DNA from 2 places in the Blastococcus colisei genome. Region 2 is predicted to be linked to the other one. Evidence: predicted binding sites of a transcription regulator. Region 2 holds the regulator's gene; the other holds the start of a gene.
What was found. Region 2 encodes LexA, which represses DNA repair genes until DNA is damaged. Its sites were predicted from a motif close to TCGAACANNTGTTCGA; they were not measured.
Positions count from the first base shown of each region.

Region 1 (4,409 bases), 850 kb from region 2:
GCGGTATGGCAGGAACAGTGCGGACGACGGCGTCCCTGCCACTGTTCGGCCGGCGCGACACCTCGCAGAGTGGAGGCATCGAGGCGGGGTGGAGCCGGCCGCCGGGCGGAACGGGGTGGGTGGCGTGGGAACCGTGGTCTTCCTGCTCCTGTGCGTCGTCGTCCTGCGGGCGCTGGCGAGCACCCCGTCGGGCCCGCCGACGTCCGGCTCCGTGCGGGACGTCCTCCGGGGGTGGGGGCTCGACGTCGTGGACGGTGTCCGCACCCTGGCGCGGCTCGACGCCGTGCGCCGTGGGCGGCTCGACCGTCCGCCCTGGGTGTGAGGGCCCCGCTGCGACCTCCCCGACGAGCGTTGCCCGGCGGCAGCTGGGAACGGTGCCCGGGGACGGCGGCGAGCGGTGCGGCAGCATCGGCGGCATGTCGACGACGGGCGCCCGCGAGCCGGGCTGGGTGCAGGACGTCATCTGGTGGCACGTGTACCCGCTGGGGTTCGTCGGCGCCGAGCGTGAGGCCGGCCCGGACCAGGCCGTCGTCCACCGGCTCGGCCATGTCGCCGGATGGCTGGACCACGCGGTCGAGCTGGGTGCCTCCGGTCTCGCCCTGGGGCCGGTGTTCGCCTCCGGGACCCACGGCTACGACACCACCGACCACCTGCGCGTCGACCCTCGGCTCGGGGACGACGCCGACCTCGACGCGCTGATCGCCGCCTGCCGGGAGCGCGGGCTCCGGGTGCTGCTCGACGGGGTGTTCAACCACGTGGGCCGCGGCCACCCGGCGTTCCGGGCGGTGCTGGAGCACGGGCCGGCCACGCCGACAGCCTCGTGGTTCCGGCTGCGCTGGCCGGACGGCGCGGACGCGTGGCGGCCGGGCACCGAACCGGAGTACGACGACTTCGAGGGGCACTCCGCCCTCGTCGCGCTGCACCACGACGAGCCGGCGGTGGCCGACCACGTCGTCGAGGTCATGACCTCCTGGCTCGACCGGGGGGTCGACGGCTGGCGGCTGGACGCGGCCTACGCCGTCCCGACGTCGTTCTGGGCCGGGGTGGCCGATCGCGTGCGCGCCCGGCACCCGGACGCCTATCTCATGGGCGAGGTCATCCACGGCGACTACGCCGGCTTCGTGGCCGGGGCGCACGTCGACGCGGTCACGCAGTACGAGTTGTGGAAAGCGGTCTGGAGCTCGCTCAACGACGGCAACTTCTTCGAGCTCGACGCGGCGCTCACCCGGCACGGCGGCTTCCTCGACTCGTTCGTGCCATACACCTTCCTGGGCAACCACGACGTCACCCGCATCGCCAGCCGGCTCACCGACGAGCGCCACCTCGCGCACGCGCTGGTCGTCCTGCTCACCACCGGCGGCACCCCGGCGATCTACGCCGGTGACGAGCACGCCTTCCGCGGGGTCAAGGAGGACCGCGCCGGAGGGGACGACGCCGTCCGGCCGCCGTTCCCGGCCACGCCGAGGGAGCTCTCGCCGTTGGGGTTGCCCACCTACTCGCTGCACCGGGAGCTGATCGGCCTGCGCCGCCGGCACCGGTGGCTGCACACGGCGCGGACGAGGACCCTGCACCTGGCCAACGAGCAGCTGGTCTACGAGGCGGTGGGCGACGGCGGACGGCTCGTCGTCGCCCTGTCGGTGGGGGACCGGCCGGCCGAGGTTCCCGCGGCCGGCGTCCGCGTGGTCCTCGCGGGGAACGCCGAGGTGGCCGATGACCGGGTGCGGCTGCCCGCCCACGGCTGGGCGGTCCTGGAAGGCTGATCGTGCGCGACAAACCGCTGCCCGACGTCATCGCGCCGGACCTCGACGTGCTGTTCTGCGGGATCAACCCGTCGGTGATGTCGGCCGAGCGTGGGCACCACTTCGCCCGGCCGGGCAACCGCTTCTGGCCGGCCATCCACCTCGCGGGGTTCACGCCCCGGCTGTTCGCGCCCGACGAGGACCGGCAGCTGCCCGAGCACGGGCTCGGCATCACCAACGTCGTGGCCCGACCGACGCGGGCGGCCGCCGAGCTGACCCGCGACGAGTTGCGCGAGGGCGCCGCCGCACTGGCCGAACTGGTCGCCGAGTTCCGGCCCCACGTGCTGGCCGTCCTCGGCATCACGGCCTGGCGGGTCGGTTTCGACCGTCCGAAGGCCGTCATGGGCCTGCAGTCGGAGCGCATCGGCGGGGCGGCCACCTGGGTGGTGCCGAACCCGAGCGGCCTCAACGCCCACTTCCAGGTCCCCGACCTCGCGCGCCTCTACCGGCAGCTGCGCCCCTAGGACGGCGTGGGACGTTTCCCCGGGTCGGCTCGGCGACACGGGCACGTCGCAGAGGGACGTCGCGATGTGCAGCCCGGTGCTCGCGTCCGAGCAGTCAGCGGTGACCGAGGTCGAGCTACCGGCTCGGGTCCACGTCATCACTGCTCGGGCAGCCGTGACACCGCGGGCTGTCCTCCCCCCGGCGGTCGACGCCCGGCGCACCTTTTCCCTCGATCGTCCGGCCCACCTGCCGAAATTGTCAGTGGTCGCACGTATGTTCGACTCGTGCAGCGGATGGCGGCGACCTCCGGGGTGGAGGGCCTGGTGGGCGACTGGCTGCGGGCCCAGCCGGAGTCCGGGCCGCGGCTGCCGGTGTCGTGGCTGGATGATGAGGACGTCGCCGCCGAGCTGGGGCGGATCCAGCGCAACCGGGCGCGGGACGCTGCCCGGGAGGCGGATCTGATCCTGCGGCTGGCCGAACTACGTCCCGACGCCGACGATCCGCCCGCGGGGACGCCGGGTGCCCGCAGCCGGACGTGGCGGAAGACCGATCCGGAGTTTCCCGGGGTGAGTGAGTTCTTTCCCGACGAGGTGGCCCATGCGATCACCCTCGGGCGGGGCACCGCCGCCTTCCGGGCCCGGCGGGCCTACACGTGGCAGCAGAAGCTGCCGGCCACGTTCGCCTTGCTGCGCCGCGGGGAGATCGACGAACGTCGGGCCGGGGTGCTCGCCGACGCGCTGCAGCACACCACGCCGGAGCTGGCCGGTGCGGTGGAGGCGGCGCTGCTCCCGGAGGCGGGCGATCTGTCGCCGGCCCGGCTGCGGTCGCGGGCGTTGGAGCTGCTGGCCGAACTGGACGCCACCGCGATCGAGGAGCGGCACGAGGAGGCCAAGCAGGCCGCCGACGTGCGCGTGGGCGACACCGGCGACGGCATGGCGACCCTGGCCGGGGACATGACGGCCGAGGAGGCGGCGGCCTGCTACGACGTGATCGACCAGCTGGCGAGGATGGCCAAGGCCGACGGTGATCCGCGCCCGATCGGGCAGATCCGGGCATCGATCATGTCGATGCTCCTGCTGCGGCCGGCCGACCACGGCCTGCCCGGCGTCACGGTCAATCTGGCCGTCAGCGCCACCCTCGAGGGGCTGGAGGGCGCGACCACACGCGGCGGGACCCGGGGCGGCGAGGTCAACGGGTTCCCGATCACCGCCGCTCACCTGCGTGATCTGCTCCGTCGCGTCGGCGCCCTCGGCCTGACCACCCCCGAGGGCGGGTCGCTGACGTTCGCGCTCACCGACGAGCACGGGCGGCTGCTGGCCACCGTCACCGCCGCCGAGCTGGCTCGCCTGGCGGCGAAGGGCTGCCCCGACCACCCCGACACGCCGCCGGCGGCCCAGCAGCCGCAGGCCGACAACCCGGACGCCGACGACTGCGATATCGAGCAGCCCGACGAGGTGCAGCCTGAGCAGACGCATCCGGAAGCTGAGCACCCGGAGGCGGGGCATTCTGACACCGACGGGACCGACGCCGATGCGGCCGATGTGGGGTGCAGCTGCCCGGTGGCCGGCATGCCCCCGCCGACCGACGGCTACGAGCCCACGGCCGCCCAGCGTCGGTTCGTGAAGACCCGGGATCGCCGGTGCCGCATGCCCAACTGCGGGCAGCGGGCCGGCTGGGCCGACCTCGACCACGTGGTCCCGCACGCCGAGGGCGGGCCCACGACGTGCACGAACTTGTGTTGTGCATGCCGCTCCCATCACCGGTTGAAGACCTTCGCGCGCGGCTGGGTCTTCCGCATGGAGCCCGACGGCACCCTGCACGTCACCAGCCCGTGCGGGATCACCCGCACCACCCGACCACCCGGCCTGCGACCACCGGAACCCCCACCACCGCCCTACGACCCGGCGGCGGACCCCCCGCCGTACTGATTCCCGAGGCGGCGTGCGGCACTCGACCGCGTGCGGCGGCCCCGCTACCGATGGACGGCGAAGTCCGGTCGGGGCTGCGGATCGACGCTTCGGCTCCGCGAAGGTGTCGGCGAACCAGTCGCCGATGCAGGTGCTGACGGAGGGGGCGAGCCAACCCGTTTCACTGGGTCGCGCCCTCCGCCGGAGTGAACAGACACAGCCCGCTCCGGGGACCTGACGGCCTGCTGGACGGCGCCAA
Region 1 covers NZ_VFQE01000001.1:2,239,340-2,243,748, forward strand. The annotation lists gene FHU33_RS10700 (hypothetical protein) at 125-322, shown strand; gene FHU33_RS10705 (alpha-amylase family glycosyl hydrolase) at 417-1,760, shown strand; gene mug (G/U mismatch-specific DNA glycosylase) at 1,763-2,263, shown strand; gene FHU33_RS10715 (HNH endonuclease signature motif containing protein) at 2,537-4,171, shown strand.
Region 1: a site for LexA is predicted at 2,509-2,524, ahead of FHU33_RS10715 (HNH endonuclease signature motif containing protein). Genes of this name have one in related genera too.

Region 2 (4,409 bases):
CGGCCGCGACGGACCCCCGTCGACCGGGCCCGGAGAGACACGGGTGGTACTCGACGAGGCCTCCTGGGGCACCGCCGCGAGCATGCCGGTGTCGGCCGTCCGGTGCCGACCGAGCTCGCCGGATGCACGATGGCGACCAGGGAGCGCGGGAGCGGCGGGCCGAGCCGGAGCACCCTCCGGCGCGCGACGCCGGCCGATGTCCAGTGACTCGCCGGTCTCCGGAGCGCGCCGCCGTCCGGCCGACGGCGACTCCGCCGTCTCCGGGGCGCGGCGACGCCCGGTCGCCGGCGGCTCCGCGACCTCAGGGGCGCGTCGGCGCCCCACGGACGCGAACTGTGCCGTCTCCTCAGCGGTCCGACGACCGCCGGTCGACGGGGGTTCGGGGACGACGGACAGGTCGCGCACCATCGCCAGCCCGGCGGTGGCGGCGCCGTCGGCATCCGTCGATCGGGCCCGGCGGCCCGAGGGGTGGCGTGCGACGGACATCTCCTGCGCGCCCGGAGCAGCGGCGGGGGGCCCGGTCGGCCCGGCGGCGACGGCGAGGTGCCGTTCGGGCAGGCGCAGCGATGCCAGGTCGGTCCACGCGGTCTCCTCGACACCGCCGAGGACGACGCGCACCCACACCTGGCAGGAACCGTTGGCGTCGTGCCGCCAGCCGAGCAGCTCGCCTGCCCACCAGGTCCCTGCCTGGTAGACCTCGACGGCTTGGGGTTGATCGGTGAACACAGCTGCTCGGTTCTCCATGGCGCCTGACACGCGACGACCGTAAGCGGTAAACCGACCACTGAGCGTGAAGGCGCCCGCACTGAGGGTTGACGAAGTCGCGCCTCGACGTTGTGGACCTATTGCCGTGGCGAGCACGGCGGGCAGGGGCCCGGGCGTCGTCGCGGCCGTTCCGTGCGCTTCCCGCTGGTCGAGCGCTCGGACCCAGCGCGACAACCTCCGACTGCGCGGCGCTCCGCTCACGGGAGGAGCAGGGTCTGACCAGGGACGAGGTCGGCGCCCTGCAGGTGGTTCAGCGTCTGGATCTCGTCGACCAGGGCGCGGACGTCCCCGGAGCCGTCCAGCGAAGAAGCGATGGACCACAGCGTGTCGCCCGGCTGCACCACGACACTGGTCTCCCCCGCCAGGCGCAGGCCGCCGGAGTCACCCCCGAGGAGCGGACCCACCCAGGATCCCACCGCTACGCCCGCGGCCAGTGCCATCACGACGGCGAGCCGCCGGGCGCGGCGGGTCAACCGCAGACCGGCCGCCGAGGCACTCGTCGCAGCAGGGCGCCGACCGGCCGAGGGCCGGCGAGGTGCACCAGCGGTGGGCGCGGGAGCCCGACCGATGGGACGCGGCCCGGCGGTCCGGCGCGCAGGGGTGCCAGGCGCGACGGGAGGGCGGCACACGCCGACCCTCGACGGGTTCCGGCGCGACGGTCGGGCCAGCGGGGCGCGCGTCGCGGCGGCATCGCCGGCGTCACCGGCCACCACCAATCGCGGCCGCCACGGCGCCAGGATCTCCTCGTCGAACTCCAGTACGGCTTGTGCGACGCTCCCCATGACCCGTCCTCCTCTGTTTCCCGGCTCGTCCAGCGTTCGAACGCTTGTTCGATTCGAACGCCTGTGCGATGTCTACCGCACAGGTCCGACGAAAGCCACCGGACGCGGCCGGCGACTTCGAACATGTGTTTGATCCGAGCCCGGAAAAGCGCTACCGTCGTCCCACGGACACAGGCGCTGCGCGAGCGGCGGACGAGGAGGCGACGTGGCGGAGAAGAGCGGGAGCTCAGGCGGCCGCAAGGCGTCGGCGGACACCGGCGCCACGACCGGGACGGCGGCGGTCCGATCGTTCCCCGACCGGGGTGCCGACGGCGACGGCCTGACCCAGCGCCAGCGCCGCGTGCTGGAGGTCATCCGCGACTCGATCGAACGGCGCGGCTACCCGCCCTCGGTGCGCGAGATCGGCGAGGCGGTCGGTCTGTCGTCGGCCTCGTCGGTCGCCCACCAGCTCTCGGTGCTGCAGAAGAAGGGCTGGCTGCGGCGCGACCCCAATCGCCCCCGCGCCCTGGACGTCCGGCTTCCCGGCGACTCGCCGCACACCGTCCCGGCACCCGCCGAGGTCGGTCAGGGCGACGACACCCAGCTCTCGGCGCCGACCTACGTCCCGTTGGTCGGCCGCATCGCCGCCGGTGGCCCGGTGCTCGCCGAGCAGGCGGTCGAGGACGTCTTCCCCCTCCCCCGCGAGCTCGTCGGCGAGGGAACGCTCTTCATGCTGAAGGTGGTCGGCGACTCGATGGTCGAGGCCGCCATCTGCGACGGCGACTGGGTCGTGGTGCGGCAGCAGCCGACGGCGGAGAACGGCGAGATCGTCGCCGCGATGATCGACGGCGAGGCCACGGTCAAGACCTACAAGCGACGCGACGGCCACGTCTGGCTGCTGCCGCACAACCCGGCGTACGAGCCCATCCCGGGCGACGACGCGACCGTCCTCGGCCGGGTCGTGAGCGTCCTGCGCCGAGTCTGACAGCGGACCCCGTCCCTCCCCGTCCGACGGCGAGCCGAGGGACGGGGCCACGACGCCGTGCCGCGAACCTCAGGGTCGGCGGCGCAGCTTGCCGCCGAGCCAGACGGCCACCGTGGCCACGGAGGCGGCGATGAGAGCCGACGTCCAGGGGGACAGTCCCGACCGGGTCAGGTCGCTGAAGCTGGGAACGACACCGTCGGGGGCCGGCTGGGTGGCCTCGACGATCGCAGGCGCCAGCGGGACGCGGGTGAGGTCGCTGGGCAGCCCCTCGCTGGCGACGAGCAGGCTCTGGCCGTCCGCCGCGAACGTGATCGCCTCGCCCTGGGGAGAGTCCGGCAGCGGGATGATCGCCGGTTCCGCGGACAGGGCGCCGACGACGTCGCTGCCGGTCAACGGCCAGACGTAGGCGTCGGTGTAGGTGCGCAGCGCCAGACGCCGGCCATCGGCGGACACCGCACCGCCGGTGACCAGCAGTTGGCCGGCCCGCCCCACGGGTCCACCGGCGGTCCCGGTGAGCGTCATGTTCACGCCGGCCACCTTCGCGAGCGCCACGGTGCCGCCGTCCACGAGCGCCGACGCGGGGGTGCTGTACACCCCGCTGGCGCCGAGCACCTCCTTGGTCACCACGTACGGGGTTCCGTCCGGCGCGAGGAGGAGGGCCTCGGCATCGTGGGGCCCGTCGGGGTAGGTGAGCCGGAAGACACCCGTCGTCCCGTCCGGGCGGAGAGCCAGCAGCGCCACCGTCGTCCGCGTGGTGTTGTTGTCGCCCGTGTCGGCCAGCCACACGCTGCCGTCCGCGGCGACCGCCATGTCTTCGGGGTCGTAGGGGTCGACCGCGGCGGTGTGGGAGTCGATCACCTGGCACGCGGCGTCGAGCATGTGAACGGCCAGTTGCTCGCCGCCGTCGTTCATGGCGAGATACCCGTCGCCGACGGCGACCAGCCCGGAGATCTCCGCCAGCCGGGGGTCGGTGATCTGGCACTGGGTGGCCGGCGCCGCGGCGACGTCCTCGGCCGACGCGGGCACGGCACAGCCGAGGACGACGCCGGCACCGAGGACTCCCCCGGCCGCCAGCAGCCGCCCCCGCACGCCGCTACGCGGTCTGCCGGCCTCGGGCACGTACCCAGCGTGACAGAACGATTGCATCGAGTCTGTGAACCACGCCCAACAGCAGGATGCCCACGGCACCCCCGACGACGGCGTCGGTGATCCAGTGGAAGTCCAGCGACACCATCGAGACGCCGGTCGCGACGGGGCCGGCCACGCTCAGCCACCAGAACGCGCGCTGCACCCTGGCCGGCAGTCCGCACTCCACGGCCAGCCACCGCGCCACACCCCACATGATCACGGCGTTGGCCACGTGCCCCGACGGGAAGGAGACCCCGTCGACGTGGAAGAAGAGCTCGTCGGGATGCCCGGGCGCCGTGCGGCCGGTGCCGAACTTGAGGGCGTAGACGCCGACGGTGAGGGTGCCGAGGGCGAGCAGGACGCGGAACAGCGGGATCCAGGTGTGCCGCCGCCAGGCCAGGTAGCCCACCAGGATCGCCAGCACGATAAGGATCGTGGCGCGTCCGCCGAGCTGGGTGACGGCCCAGATCACGGGGTAGGCGGCCGAGTCCCGCAGACCCCAGCCACCGATGATCTCCGACACCCGCAGGTCGATCCGCTCGAGGACGCCGCCGGCGAGCAGGTCGGCCGTAACCACGCTCCCGACGACCAGCGCGAGCAGCATGACCCACCACGGCGGCCGGCCGATCGAGACGACACGGGTCCGCTCGGGCACGCCGACGTCCCGCACCACGCCGCTCGTCACGCCGTCACGGTACCGGCCCGTGACCTCCCCGTGATCCGGACGAGGCGGTTCCACCCCGACAGGGTCGGACGATGCGGTCAGGCGA
Region 2 covers NZ_VFQE01000001.1:1,388,629-1,393,037, reverse strand. The annotation lists gene FHU33_RS06660 (hypothetical protein) at 1-756, opposite strand, end outside; gene FHU33_RS24850 (LysM peptidoglycan-binding domain-containing protein) at 963-1,238, opposite strand; gene lexA (transcriptional repressor LexA) at 1,753-2,511, shown strand; gene FHU33_RS06645 (hypothetical protein) at 2,581-3,630, opposite strand; gene FHU33_RS06640 (phosphatase PAP2 family protein) at 3,605-4,324, opposite strand; gene hflX (GTPase HflX) at 4,402-4,409, opposite strand, start outside.